Regions from separate parts of the Marinomonas sp. 63XJN7_7_ISO-PGPR-S23-202 genome, predicted to be linked through region 2. Evidence: predicted binding sites of a transcription regulator. Region 2 holds the regulator's gene; each other region holds the start of a gene.
What was found. The regulator FNR, encoded in region 2, switches genes on or off when oxygen is low (the NO sensors DNR and NnrR bind a similar motif). The targets are predictions, from matches to a motif close to TTGATNTANATCAA.

Region 1 (5,100 bases), 200 kb from region 2:
ATCACATAATCGTGAAACGCTTTGAACATGGGTTGAAAGTCAATTTTCTCTTCAAGATTGGCTGAGTATTCAATAATAAAATGCGGCATAACGTTTCTCTCTAAACGAAAAAAAGCAGAGAGAACCTCGCCTCTCTGCATGATAATAGTGTCCTAGACACCCCATTTTGGAATGTGATGACTGCCCATACTGATACAGACGTTTTTAGGTTCACAGAAGACTTCGAAACTGTAATCTCCCCCTTCTCGCCCTGTGCCAGACGCTTTCATACCACCAAATGGGGTTCGAAGATCTCGCACGTTTTGGCTGTTAACAAACATCATGCCCGCTTCTACTTGACGCGCAATGCGGTGTACTTTGCTGACATCTTGAGTCCATAAGTAAGAAGCAAGTCCGTAATCATTGTCATTGGCCATCTTCACAACGTCTGCTTCATCTTTGAATGGGATGATCACAGCAACAGGGCCAAAGATTTCTTCTCGGGCAATTCGCATGCTATTGGTGACATCACGGAAGGCGGTTGGACGTACAAAGTGGCCACCTTTAAGATGCTCTGGAAGCTCATCAAGTGGTTTATCAGGGCCCCCTGCAATGAGCTTGGCGCCCTCTTCAATGCCCAACTTGATATAGCCAGTGACCTTTTCCCAATGCGCTTTAGAGATCAATGAGCCCACTTGGGTTTGCATATCGTTTGGATCACCAACTTTAATTTTGGCGGCACGAGCAGCGAAATCATCACAGAACTTGTCGTAAATAGTTTCTTGAACAAACAAACGAGAACCGGCTGTACAGCGTTCACCGTTAATGGAGAAAATGCCGAATACGGCGGCATCTAAAGCACGCTCATAATCGCAATCATCGAAAATCATCACGGGGGATTTACCACCCAGCTCCATGGAGAATTTCTTCAGACCGGCATTCGCAATGATGTGTTTACCCGTTGCCGTGCCGCCAGTAAAAGAAATGGCATTGACGCTTGGGTCCTTAATCAAAGCGTTCCCTGTTGTCCCACCAAAACCATGAACCACATTAAATACGCCCGCAGGAACCCCGGCTTCAAGGGCAATTTTGCCTAAGAAGTCCGTTGTCAAAGGAGACAATTCAGACTGCTTTATAACCGCCGTATTCCCCAATGCAAGACAAGGTGCCGTTTTCCAGGTTCCGGTCATAAAAGGAACGTTCCACGGTGAAATCAAAGCACATACACCAGTTGGCTGGTACAAACTGTAATTCAGCATTTGGTCATCCATTGGATAGGTATGACCGTTCATTTGACGAGACTTCTCGGCAAAGAAATAGAAATTGTTAGACGCTCGTGGCACAAGTGCGTTGCGAGTTTGATAGAGAGGCAACCCCGTATCAGCGGTCTCTAAAGCAGACAATTCATCGACATTCTGAGCAATTAAATCCCCCATTTTTTCAATGATTTTAGAACGCTTAGCAACGGGCATGTTGGCCCAAGCTGGAAACGCAGCTTTTGCAGCGGCAACCGCTTCTGCGACTTGTGTATCGGACGCATGGGCCACTTCGGCAAGCACTTCTCCCGTCGCAGGGTTAAAGGTTTGAAACGTCTCCTTACTTTCAACCCATTTCCCGTTTATCAAATTCTTCATCATTTTTATTCTTCTCCAAGTAAGAAATCGAGTATTTTTTGACTCAACTTAATTAACATGTTAAATAAATTAAACGTAATGACCTTGGAGTGTCAAGTCACTGTGTCAGGAAAAGACAAATAAAGTGCAGTAATTTCCAAAATGGCTTTCAGTGAACGAGAGATGAAATATTGACCTTTGAATAAGACGGATTTATCAAAAGAGGTCCCCTAACAAGAACTTATAATAAGGGCATGAAAAAAATGGTAACGTTAAACTTATACCAATCATTACCGAGCCTGATAGAAAGCATTGGTCAAGAACACTTCTATGACCAAGTTGCCCACTCTATCCAAACCCTTGATGTCATTGATGAGATTAAAATTGTCAGTTACTCGAAAGCGGACAAGCCCGTTCTTCTTGGCGAGTGTCCCATGTCCAAACTGGACAAGATCTATTGCGAATCGGCGTATCTGTTGGACCCAGTTTACGACTTGGTTTGCCAAAAAAACCACAAAGAGATGGTCACTCTCGACAGCCTAGTAACACAGGAGTTTTATCAATCAGCCTACTATGACAGTTTTTACCAACAACTCGGCTGGCAGAATGAGACGAATATCGTGATTGGCACTCAAGATGGTAGAAGCATATGCATTGCGTATTCCACAAACGACAACCACCGAGCACAAAAAGTGGCTTCTGACGAGCTAACCCACACCCTAAACCCAATAAAAACGGCGATTCAAACGCACGAGCGCATTCGCTCAAGCAAGGTCACGGACAAAAAATTAACACTGTCTAAGCCTCAACCTGACTCAAATTTATCCAATTTAACCAAGAGAGAAAAAGAAATCGTTGGGTTTATCTTAGATGGTTTATCTTCCAGCAAGATTGCCAGTAAATGTTTTGTCTCTGAAGGAACCGTCAAGAATCATAGGAAGAATATATACCGCAAGCTCGGTATCAAATCCCAAGCAGAACTCTTCCATCATTTTATCGCTTAAAGTGACCCTCAATGAAGTCAATCCAAAAAATGATCAATAGCCGGATTCTCTTGGAAGCAAAGCGCTTGTTAACATACACAAATAAAAACCTGAAAGAAACTTTTTATACTCTGGGTAACGCTAGTGACCTAATTTGATTCAGAGATTGCTGTAAGTCAACGTTAGTTTCATTTTATAAGAAAGCAGATTGAAGACGCGTTAAAAACATCATTTACTTAACATGTTAATAAAAATAATATTGTTAGGAGATTTTATGGGAAAGTTAAGCATCGCAGCCAAAGTAACTCACGTTCCAACCATGTTGCTCTCTGAACAACCTGGTCGGTTAGAGGGATGTCGACAAGAAGCCATCAATGGCCACAAAGAGATAGCACGTAGAGCGAAGGAAGCCGGTGTCGATACTATTGTTGTCCTTGACACTCATTGGCTCGTCAATGCAGGACATCATATTAATGCAAATCGCCATTACGAGGGAGTCTACACCAGCCATGAATTCCCTCATTTCATTCAAGACCTTGCCTATTCCTATGATGGCAACCCAGAATTGGGCGATCTGATTGCCAATACCGCAACAGAGAAAGGCGTCCATATGATTTCTCATCAAGTAGAAACCTTGGATCTCGAATACGGCACCTTGGTTCCTATGCGCTACATGAACGAGGACAAACATTTCAAAGTTCTTTCGATCGCGGCGTGGTGCACAGTGCATTCCTTAGAAGAATCGCGCCTCATTGGAGAAGCCATTCGCGAGGCAATCGAAAGCAGTGACAATAACGTCATGCTGATTGCTTCTGGCTCTTTATCCCATCAAATATGGGAAAACCATCTTTATGAGCAAAACAATGGCACGTTTACCATTTCGCGGGAGTTCCATCGCCAAGTGGATTTGCGAGTATTGGATCTTTGGCAATCCGGCGAGACACAAACCTTTCTAGATATGCTGCCCGAATACGCTAAATTTTGCTGCGGCGAAGGCGGCATGCATGATACGGCAATGCTCTTTGGCGCCTTAGGTTGGAAAGATTATCAAGGTAAAGCTGAAATTATCACTAACTACTTCCCAAGTTCTGGTACCGGACAAGCAAATGTCCTTTTCCCAATCGAGTGAGACTATGCAACATAAAACAATCATCAAACACACATTAAGCACAACAGCAGCACTACAACTTTGTAGTGTTGCCGTCCAGCATGCAGAAACACTGGGCATTGATATCTGTATAACAGTCGTTTGCCCTTCTGGTAACGTGTTAGCAAGCGCTGCCATGAACCATGCGCCAAGTATTTCCTACGACGTTTCCCGCAAAAAAGCCATTACTGCGGCCTCCTTTAAGATCCCAACAAAGGACTGGCAAACCCGCCTAGCCGATAAAAACAACACGCTTTTCGCACTGCAAAGTGAACCGAATTTCACGTTTTTAGGTGGCGGGTTGCCGATTACGATCGAGGGCAATCTAGTCGGAGCCATTGGCATTTCAGGCGGCAGCGAATTGCAAGATATTGATTGCACGACCAGCGCCATAAACAGCCTTTTCTAAGCGTCTTTATTGGCAGAGATATCGGCATCGAATACTGCCGATGCCGCTATTCTAGGCACAATACAAATAAAAGCGCCTGATGATCACATCAGGCGCTTTCAGTCGATTACTCAGAATTCGGATACAGTTGCGTTATTTAGAACGGTTTACCACTTTACGTAGTGTATTCTCGAGTAAACCTTCCATACCAAACTCTACGCCAATACCGGATCCTTTGTTTCCACCAAATGGCACATGAGGCAACACTTCCGCATGATTATTTACCCACACAGTCCCCGAATCCAGCTGATTCACAACCCATTCCAGCTCAGGAGATTCCTCTCCCCATACCGATCCACCTAGAGCAAACTCTTTATGAATAGCGTGTTTCATCACTTCTTCAAGATCATCGTAAGGAATAACCGGAAGAACGGGGCCAAACTGCTCATCGCATACCACATCAATATCATGGCGCGATGTTTTGATAATCGTCGGTGCGATGAAATAGCCGTTCAAACCTGGTGGAAGCTCTGTCGCAATTACTTCTGCACCAGAAGCTTGTGCGCTTGCAATCATGGCTTTCACTTTCTCGTATTGTGTTTGATTCTGAACTGGGCCGAACGTCACGCCTTCTTTCATGCCCTCGCCAACGACTTGGCTAGCAGCAATCTTAGTTAGCGCATCACACAATGCATCGTACTTAGAGCGATGAACATACAGGCGTTTCAAACAAGCACAAGTTTGACCCATATTGATAAATGAAGACATAAAGATCTTCTCGGCCAATTTATCGATATCGGCGTTTTCCAACACAATGCCTGCGTCATTACCACCAAGCTCTAAAGTTACCTTTTTAAGATCATTCGCTACCAAAGAAGCAATACGCTTACCGACTGGAGTCGAGCCAGTAAACACGATTTTTTTCACATCTGGGTGAGTAACTAAAGGTTCACCCATGCCACCTTCCCCCACAAACGCTTGCACCAAGTT
Region 2 (5,100 bases):
TAGTTTATAGCGTGTACATAATGGATTTATCTAACAAACCGAAAGAAAAACTTGAGTTTAATAAGCTGCAAAAGCGTCTAAGACGCTTGACAGGTCAGGCCATTGTTGACTTTAACATGATTGAAGAAGGTGACAAGGTGATGGTGTGCCTGTCTGGCGGTAAAGACTCTTATACTATGCTTGATATCTTACGAAATTTACAAGCCAGCGCCCCCATACATTTCAGCATCATCGCTGTGAATTTAGATCAAAAACAGCCCGGTTTCCCTGAGCATGTGTTACCAGCCTACCTTGACGAAATGGGTGTCGATTATCATATTTTAGAGAGAGACACTTACAGCATCGTCAAAGAAATCGTTCCAGAAGGTAAGACCACTTGTGGCTTATGTTCTCGCTTACGTCGTGGTTCACTTTACGGGTTTGCGGAAGAGATTGGCGCGACTAAAATTGCCTTAGGTCATCACCGAGATGACATACTTGAGACGCTCTTTTTAAATATGTTTTTCGGTGGTAAGTTAAAGTCTATGCCGCCTAAACTGTTAAGCGATGATGGAAAGCATATGGTTATTCGGCCATTAGCTTATTGTAAGGAGAAAGACATTCAAGCGTTTGCTGATCTGAAGGCTTATCCCATTATTCCTTGTAACTTATGTGGTTCACAAGAGAACCTGCAAAGGCAAGTGGTTAAAGATATGCTTCAGCAATGGGAAAAAGATTATCCGGGAAGAGCCGATTCTATGTTTACCGCTATGCAGAATGTGGTGCCTTCCCATCTTGCTGATAATGATCTGTTTGACTTTAAAGGCTTAAAACAATCAGAAGATGCATTTAATAAATTGAATATTATTTCACTATAGGAAAGTTCTAATGAAACTAAGCAATAAAGCACTATTGTTGACCGCAGGGTTGCTAAGCTCTTCCATGGTATTGGCTTCTAATGCTAGCGTGGACTTAAGAAACGATTTGTTGAAGGCGGATGCTAGTATTGATGCAGGCCCTTTTTCAATCGATGCGGGGGGAACGCACGATACGGATAAAGATACCTCTTCACTTTATGCTGGACTGGGTATTCGGGACACAAATGCGACTGGTCCATTGCAGGTTGGACTGGGAGCGCGTCTTTATGCTCTAGATTCTGACTTAAAAGGCGAAAATAATGATCTTGCATTGGCGGTTGCGTTAGGTGGTTGGTATCGTTATACCTTCCCTATGGCAAATCGTTTAAGCATATACGCTTCGGGTTATTATTCTCCTGAGGTGCTAACGATTTCTCGATTGGATCATATGTATACTTATAACGCTCGCCTCGAGTATATGGCAACGCACAACACCCGTGTTTTTGTTAATTATGGTGCGACAGAGGCCATATACAAAAGTGGTCAGCGTCAAAAAAGTAATGATGGCGTTTCTGTCGGTGCCGATGTGGCTTTTTAAAGGTGCATAAATAAAAAAGGTGGCTAATGCCACCTTTTTTATTGATTGATTTTCTCGTGCATCAAGCTTCAGTCTTTAGAAAGAGAGACAGATGCGCAGTCAATCGCCTTCGTATGCACACAGGTTAAAAACGGGTATGTTTCTATCTTGGAGTTTTTGGCTTCCGCCTAAGTCAGGCAAGTCAATAATAGCGGCCACTTCTTTAACCTCTGCACCTTGGCTCGTTATAAGCTCAATAGCAGCTAATAGAGTGCCGCCTGTGGCAATCAGGTCATCAAATAACAAAACACTATCGCCTGCTTTTACTGAGTGTTCCTGAATTTCCAGCTCAGCGGAACCGTATTCTAAGTCATATGCTTGTGAAATGGTTTTGCCAGGCAATTTCCCTTTTTTACGGATCAAAATCAGCGGCTTTTGTAGTTCATACGCAAGTACTGCTGCGATGAGAAAGCCCCGAGCATCAATACAAGCGATATGAGTAATATCGCTGGTAATGTAGCGATGCACGTAGGCATCGACCACCATGCGCATACCTTTTGGGTCGCTAAAAATAGGAGTGATATCTCGAAAGTTGATGCCTGGCTTTGGCCAGTCTTCAACAGAACGAATTAATGACTTAACGTAGAAATCATCATAAAGCATAATCAAAGTGCGCCTAGTTTGTAGTTCAAAACTGAGCTATTTTACCACAATCAGGCGCAACTCCCACGAGTTTTTGCATTTCTGGAAGGTCAATAATGGATATTTCTTTGCCATCTACTTGGATTAATTCATTTTTTTGGAAGCGTGTGATTACACGACTAACGGTTTCGACTGCCAAGCCCAAATAATTGCCAACCTCACCACGAGACATGGAAAGCCGGAAGGATGTTGCAGAATAGCCGCGTTTTTTAAAGCGATTTGATAGGTTAAGCAGAAAAGAGGCCACTTTTTCATCGGCATTTTTCTTGCCTAGAAGAACCATCATTTGCTGGTCATCGCCGATTTTACGGCTCATTACCTTGAACACCTGGTGTTTGAGGGACGGAATTTGTGAGGAAAGGTTCTCCAAATGACTAAATGGGATTTCGCACACAGTGGTCGTTTCCAATGCTTTAGCAGAAATAGGGTAAGTATTATCATCAATACCACTTAGGCCAACCAACTCGCTAGGGCAGTAGAAACCAGTGATTTGTTCTTCCCCAGAGGAAGTAATGTTAAAAGTCTTTAAGGTGCCAGTTCTTACCGCAAAGACAGAACTAAAAGGCTGGCCTTGATGGAATAGCACTTCCCCTTTTTTTAGGGGACGTTTGCGTTCAATGATTTGATCTAGCCGATTGATATCTTCGTCTGCCAGAGCAATGGGTAAACATAGTGCGCTTAAGCTGCAATTTTGACATTGAGAAGATAGCTTGCTGCTGAAACGTGATTGTGTGTGTGTTGTTGCGGGCATTTCACTCTCCCTAGATTATATTACTTTCGAATACTTGACTACGCTGTTCAAATGCTTATCGAACGCCATGCATACGCAGCGAATAAGTAATCGTCCTCTGTCTGTTACTTTTATAATAGTATCTTCTGGATGGCTAATAATTTCAATAATGCCATCCGCTTCAAGCTGCCTTAATTTGGCAAGTTCTACTGCAAAGTACTCTCTAAAGTGGATGTTAAACTCTTGTTCTATTGTTTGAAAGCTTAATTTAAATTGACTAATAAGTGTCATAATGACTCTGTGTCTAATTCTATCATCATTATCACTGATGTAACCTTTCATTATAGGAAGCTGACCATTTTCTATGCTATTTTGATAAAGAGACAGGTCGGTATGGTTTTGGATATAAACGCCGCTTAAGTTACTGATTGCGGATACCCCAAAGGCAATTAAATCCGTATCTGCATGGGTAGTGTACCCCTGAAAATTACGCTGTAATTTGCCTTCTTTTTGAGCAACCGTCAAGGTATCATCTGGCTTAGCAAAATGATCCATGCCAATGTACACGTAGCCATATTCTATTAATGTATCAATGGTCATTTTTAGAATATGCAGTTTCATTTCTGCAGAAGGCAAACTGTTGTCTAGAATCCGTTTTTGAGCTGGGAACCGTTCTGGTAAGTGGGCGTAGTTAAAGACGGAAATACGTTCCGGCTGCAATCTCAAAACGGTGTTCAATGTCTCTTTAAAGCCGTTTAAAGTTTGGAACGGTAAACCATAAATTAAATCAAAGTTAATAGAGCGTATGCCAAGTTCGCGGCAGTCATTGACGAGCGCTTCTACCATTTCAACTGGCTGTATTCGGTGAATGGCTTTTTGGACAGATAAGTCAAAGTCCTGAACCCCTATGCTGACGCGATTTATTCCCATATTTGTTAAGAGGGTTAGTTTTGATTTGCTGATCTCGCGGGGATCAATCTCAACGCTATAATCCTGGCTACCGTCTGTGATCAAAGAAAAATGTCGATTAATGACATCAAATAATTGTTGCCACTGTGGTTCAGACAAAAAGGTTGGTGTGCCGCCCCCAAAGTGCAGTTGTGTCACGGGGCGATTAGCATCAATCATTAAGCTACGTAGGCGTATCTCTTCTCCAAGTAGTTCCACATATTCCTCGCCTTTGTCGTATTGTTTTGTCACAATTTTGTTGCAGGCGCAGTAGTAACAGAGGTGGGCGCAAAATGGGATATGGAAGTATAGGCTGATTGGGGCGTCTGAAGGTCGTAACATTCTGTCGATGAGAGCAATTTTGCTAATGGAGGCATCGAACAACGGCGCTGTCGGATAGGAGGTATACCGAGGGCCTGATAAGTTGTATTTTTGAATGAGTAATGGATCCCAGATCATGATATTTTCCTATTAAATTTTCTAATGGCAGTTTACTCTTATGAGGATTCTGTTCGTATGACTTGGATCAAAGTTTTAAGGTCAAAATAAAAATCTTACGGTTCAATAGGGAAATTTTTATTCAGATTAAAAAACATACGCTTTTAGTATTGGGATACATCCATGCAAACACTTCCTATTTATCTTGCTCATGGAGCAGGAGCTGGTCATACAAAAAATGGCTTTTTGCAATATATTAAACGCCAGCTAGAAGAAAAAGGCTGTCCTGTCATACCCGTGACTTTTGCCTATATGCGCGAACAAGAAGCCACTGGCAAAAAGCGTCCACCACCGCGTTTCAATAAGTTGATCCCAGAGTTTACGGAGAGCCTTAGTACCTCGGAACCACTCATTGTTGCGGGTAAATCGATGGGAGGGCGAGTGGCGACGCAACTGACAACGGATAGCAGAGTGAAGGGTGTTATTTGCTTTGGCTTTCCTTTTCACCCTCCTGGTAAACCGGAGAAGCATCGTTTGGCGTTTTTGGATTCTGTTGATGTTCCATGCTTGATTATTCAAGGGACAAGAGATGTGTTTGGTAAGCCAGACTGGGTTTTGGAGCAAACACTCAACAAGAATATCGATATTATGTGGGTTGAAGGGGCGGATCACGATTTTAAGACACTCAAAAAGCAGGCGATAACGCAAGAGCAGGTGGCTTCAATGGTTGCTAGCATGGTTGAGCGTTGGTTGTCAGAAAAGTTTGTCTAGCTGACATGGAGGTTTATAATAGGGGTAACCAGTCGGAGGATCAGATTATGAAACACCATTCATTATTAGACGCTAGCGGATTAATGTGCCCAGAACCC
Region 3 (5,100 bases), 1.3 Mb from region 2:
CTCCTTTTTCATAGGCTTTGAGTACAAATACCCTTGTCCGATATCGCACCCATAACGATTTAATAGTGCGACTTGCGTATCCCGTTCAACCCCTTCCACAACCACTTTTACGTTCGCTCTATGAGCAGCAGAAATAACGCTACTCACCAAACTTTGCTGCACTAAAGAGCTCTCTAAATGCCTTATGAATTGCGGCGCAATTTTTATCATATCGATTGGCAACTTTGTCAACGTCGATAAAAGTGCATCGTCGGCACCAAAACCATCTATCGAAACCGATATGCCCACTTCCCGTAGCGCCTCCAATGTCGAGATGACCGATTTTGAACCATTTATCACAATGGTCTGGTCTAACTCAAATATGAAGTAATGAGCAGGTAAATTATGGGTCTCAAGCATAGAAGCAATGACATCAATAAAATTAGGCTCGATGAAATGGTTAAAGACAATGTTTAAACAAATGGGTTGAACAACGCCGTCTTCTTCCAATTGAGATTGAACCATTAAACAGGCCTGCTCAAACATCCAAAAACCGACATCGACAGCCTTTTCTGACTCCTGAGCCAAAGACCAAAATGCTGTATTATGGAGTACACCTTTTTCAGGATGATGCCAACAGATCAGCGCTTCGCATGCAACCACGTCCCCCTTTTTCATGTTTATTAAAGGCTGGTAGCAAAGCATCAGCTCTTGGTTTTCTATGGCTAAGCTCAATTCATCATCAATATTTTTCGAACAATCCGCGCAATTTTGTTGTCGCCCATATTGTTTGAACTCTTTCGGTTTCAGCCCCTCTTTGAAAAAGTAAACGTTATTGCGCCCCAACTCTTTCGCCTTGTACATGGCCATATCCGCTCGACCAAGCACTTCTTCCGATGAGTCACCATCTTCAGGAATCAAAGTAACACCAATGGAAGCCGATACAGAATAGTTTTTCCCTTGTAAGACGACAGGCTCATTGATGGACTTCAAGAGATCTTGAGCTAACAACTTAACCGCTTTACGGTCTCGATAATCGGACAATAAAATAGCAAACTCATCTCCGCCAAGACGAGCAACCAATCCTTTCCCCCCTATAATGCCCACTAAACGTGCCGCAACGGCCAACAGCAACACATCGCCTGCATTGTGCCCAAGTCTATCATTGATTTCTTTAAACCTGTCCAAGTCTAAGTACATAATCGCACAACGACTCTTATCACTGTTTAAACAGGCAAAGGACACCTTTTCAAGAAAAAGACGTCTATTGGCTAATTGCGTTAGTGGATCATAAAAAGCCAGTTTTTCCAGCTCACGGGTTTTAAGGCGAATAATCAGTTTAAGCCTTTCAGGTTCTAGCAATATGTAGCGTAAACTAAACACGGCGAATAGAGCGACTAACAAGGTAACGGCATAGCCAATCACATAGACGATTAAGCTATTCGGTTCTTTTTGCGACAAAAACAAACGCCACACATTATTAGGCACATTTATTGGGGTCGATGTCACAATATCATCTAGTGGCTGCGCTGACTTAGCGAACACATGATTCTGTCCTTTGTCTGGATCAAAATAGCTAAGCTGATAACGAAACCCCTTCTTTTCAAGTGCCTGCAAGTCGGTTGCATTAATCAAATCCTCCAAATAAATCAGAGCAGAAACGAATCCCCAAAATTCTTCAACCCCATTATTCTTGATAAAAACAGGATTACGACCGATCACAGCCACCCCTCCTTGAATCAAATTAAACGGTCCCGCTAAAGTGAGTGCTTTATCTTTAATAGCATCCAGCGCATCTTTTCGACGTTTATCATCTTTTAAAATGTCGTGCCCTATCGCGGCTTCATTACCTTTTAATGGATAAATCATCGACACTATACCGCCGGGAGCCAGCTGTAAGTTGGAAATTCCGCCAATGGACTCGATAATATTATGAGCATAAAAAGCAAATCGTTCAGGAGAGTCTAAATTCCCCAACTCCAATGCTAAAAAATACGTGGCAGACAATGAGGTAATGAGCCGACGTTCAATGGCACGAGCCTGTGAGACCGCAAACTCTTGGACCAATGCTGTCTGTTCTTTACGCTTAATATCTTCTGTTTGATGGGTAAAAAATATCCCAACACATAGCAGGGAGAAGAAGACGCCATAACAGATAAAATTTCGTTTAAGTCGGGTCAAGAATACACTCCCATCCCCATAAAAAAGGTATAGAAAGTATGAGACAGAACCGGCATCTTCTCGTTATAGAATTAGTGAAGAGATGTAGCGAAAGTTACATATCAATACGTAACACAACATCCCATTTAGCAATAGGTTAAAATCAACAAAGCTCAGATAACAAAAAACCCTGACCTCTTTCGAGCATCAGGGTTTCCAAACTTTACGGTGTCTTAACAACTAGAAGGTATAACCAACGCCAACCATAACAGCAAGAGGGTTCACTTTGGTACTGATTGTCTGATTAGGTATATGAACATCGGTATCAATATTCATGTACCAAACAGAGGCGTTAGCAAACAGTTTATCGTTAATCTTCATATCGACGCCCGCTTGTGCAGCAACCCCCCAAGTATTATCCACACTCACATCCGAGCCAGCAAGCGCCCCTTTGCCTTTCGCATCAAAAAACACTGTGTGGTTTAAACCCACCCCGACATAAGGGCGAATACCACTGCTTGACTTACCAAAATAATACTGTGCCATTAAAGAAGGTGGTAGCTCAGAAACCTCTGCCACTTTTCCAAGTTTAGCAGTGGAGACATCGTGTTTAAAAGGCGTCGCCAATAACAACTCAGCCCCAATATTATCGGTTATCATATAAGTCAATGTGGCAGCCAATTGGGTATCGTTACTGATTTTTAGCTCTTCGTTATTACTTGCATTAACGTCATCACTGCTTTCGTTTGGCATCACGGTAGCGACACCACCACGAACGAAGAAATCGCCTGCTTGATGCGCCAAAGCAGCGGTAGAACAAAGAGCAGAAACAAGAGCCACAGGTAGTAAAGCTTTCATGATAGATTCCTTTTTTTTCTTGATCAAACAAAGTTTCAATGACAAGAAAAGTAACAAGGATCTCGCATTAAAATATTAATCTAGATCAATTTTTCTCTTTCCCAGCTTTTTTATAGATGAGAAATACCCACTCAGATCAATAAAATGCAACTTGATAATCCAGAAAACATCGATTAATTATCACTCTGCCGAACCTTATCTCTCTTTTTCGGTTTTAAAAACAACAACATTAGTAAACCAAGAAAAATTATAAGTTTACTAATTTACCTAATACACTGAAATCGGTAAACTTACGCCATCATCACATTGGAAACCAGATTCATGTCAATACTCCTTGCTGTCACCCTGTTGTGGGCTTTTTCCTTTAGCTTAATCGGTGTCTATCTTGCTGGGCAAGTCGATGCCTGGTTCTCTGTATTAATGCGAGTATCGCTCGCGACTCTAGTGTTTTTACCTTTTTTGAAAGTACGCCAAATCGAAGCCAAAGTGGCACTACAACTCATGGTTTGTGGCGCATTACAGCTTGGTATCATGTACGGTTTTTACTATCAGTCCTTTCTCTTTTTGACGGTCCCCGAAGTCTTACTCTTTACCGTCATGACACCTATTTACGTCACCTTACTTAATGACTTGTTAGATCGCCGCTTAAACATTGGTTTTATTATCAGTGCCTTACTTGCCATTCTCGGCGCGGTCGCCATTCGCTACCAAGAAGTGAGTGACGGATACATAAAAGGTCTTTTGATTGTTCAAGGGGCGAACTTATGCTTTGCTGCAGGTCAAGTGGGCTATAAACGCATCATCGCCAAAGAGCGTCCAGACCTGCCTCAGCGCACAGTATTTGGCTGGTTCTTTCTTGGTGCTCTTGCCGTCGTGATTCCTTGTTTCTTAGCGCTGGGCAATATTCATAAACTTCCTACCACCCCTTTACAATGGAGCATCCTTGTTTATCTCGGCGTCATTGCCTCAGGAGTCGGTTATTTCGCTTGGAACAAAGGGGCGACAATGGTCAATGTGGGAACCTTAGCCGTTGCCAATAACCTGCTGATTCCTGCAGGTATTTTTGTCAATGTGGTTTTTTGGAACCATAATGCCGACATACTGCGGCTCTCTATTGGTGGCTCCATCATCCTATTAGCCTTGGTCGTGAACGATAAATTCAACCAGAGATTCAGCAAGCACCTTACCAAAATGGCATAAAAAGGTTTAACGTCCATAACGGTCATGAAACCGGACGATATCATCTTCACCAAGGTAGCCACCAGACTGTACCTCGATCAGTTCTAGCGCTATCTCTCCTGGGTTTTCGAGAGAGTGAGTTTCTCCCAAAGGAATATAGGTGGACTCATTCTCTGAGAGAAGAAAGCTCTCGTCTCCCCTGTAAACACGGGCCGAACCTGAGACCACAACCCAATGTTCGGCCCGATGGTAATGCATCTGCATGCTGAGTTTTTCTCCTGGCTTAACGACAATACGCTTCACCTTGTAACGTTTCCCCATATCCATAATTTCATAACTGCCCCAAGGACGATGCACTTTTTTATGGAAATTATGCTCTTCACGACCACTGGCCTGAATACGCTGCACAATTTTCTTCAGTCCTTGTGAGTGCTGCTTATCCATCACCAGCACGGCATCTGCCGTTTCAATCACAACCAAATCATCAACTCCGACCGTTGCCACTAAACGACTCTCAGCTCTAACCAAACTGTTTGAGGTACTTTCAAGCATCACATCCCCCATTAGAGCATTATGGTGTTCGTCTTTCTCAGCGTATTCGAATAACGCCTCCCAAGATCCCACATCACTCCAATCCCCCTTATAGGCAACCACTTTGGCTTGTTCAGTTTTTTCCATGAGTGCATAATCAATGGACTCACTCGGACAGGCGGCAAAACTCGCTTCATCGATGCGAATAAAATCTAAATCTTCTTTACGTTCCTGATAGGCCAAACTCACCGACTGCAGTATCTGTGCTTGATGTAACCCCAACTCAGTCAAGTAACATTCTGGTTTAAACACAAACATGCCACTGTTCCAAAGATACTCTCCGGATAAGTAATAACGCTGGGCAGTGTCTTTATCTGGCTTTTCAACAAAGGC

Region 1: hpaD (3,4-dihydroxyphenylacetate 2,3-dioxygenase) is a predicted target of FNR. The motif match lies at 2,742-2,755, and genes of this name have one in related genera.
Region 3: AC0VYG_RS17770 (OmpW family outer membrane protein) is a predicted target of FNR. The motif match lies at 3,073-3,086, and genes of this name have one in related genera.

Annotation. Positions count from the first base shown of each region.
Region 1 is NZ_CM149677.1:2,375,892-2,380,991, reverse strand. It holds gene AC0VYG_RS10995 (5-carboxymethyl-2-hydroxymuconate Delta-isomerase) at 1-89, opposite strand, end outside; gene hpaE (5-carboxymethyl-2-hydroxymuconate semialdehyde dehydrogenase) at 153-1,616, opposite strand; gene AC0VYG_RS10985 (helix-turn-helix domain-containing protein) at 1,856-2,596, shown strand; gene hpaD (3,4-dihydroxyphenylacetate 2,3-dioxygenase) at 2,850-3,704, shown strand; gene AC0VYG_RS10975 (GlcG/HbpS family heme-binding protein) at 3,709-4,131, shown strand; gene AC0VYG_RS10970 (aldehyde dehydrogenase family protein) at 4,264-5,100, opposite strand, start outside.
Region 2 is NZ_CM149677.1:2,570,922-2,576,021, reverse strand. It holds gene ttcA (tRNA 2-thiocytidine(32) synthetase TtcA) at 21-857, shown strand; gene AC0VYG_RS11860 (YfaZ family outer membrane protein) at 868-1,434, shown strand; gene AC0VYG_RS11855 (adenine phosphoribosyltransferase) at 1,534-2,076, opposite strand; gene fnr (fumarate/nitrate reduction transcriptional regulator Fnr) at 2,102-2,866, opposite strand; gene hemN (oxygen-independent coproporphyrinogen III oxidase) at 2,882-4,252, opposite strand; gene AC0VYG_RS11840 (alpha/beta family hydrolase) at 4,415-5,002, shown strand; gene tusA (sulfurtransferase TusA) at 5,050-5,100, shown strand, end outside.
Region 3 is NZ_CM149677.1:3,828,566-3,833,665, forward strand. It holds gene AC0VYG_RS17765 (bifunctional diguanylate cyclase/phosphodiesterase) at 1-2,160, opposite strand, end outside; gene AC0VYG_RS17770 (OmpW family outer membrane protein) at 2,380-2,997, opposite strand; gene AC0VYG_RS17775 (carboxylate/amino acid/amine transporter) at 3,319-4,197, shown strand; gene AC0VYG_RS17780 (mannose-1-phosphate guanylyltransferase/mannose-6-phosphate isomerase) at 4,204-5,100, opposite strand, start outside.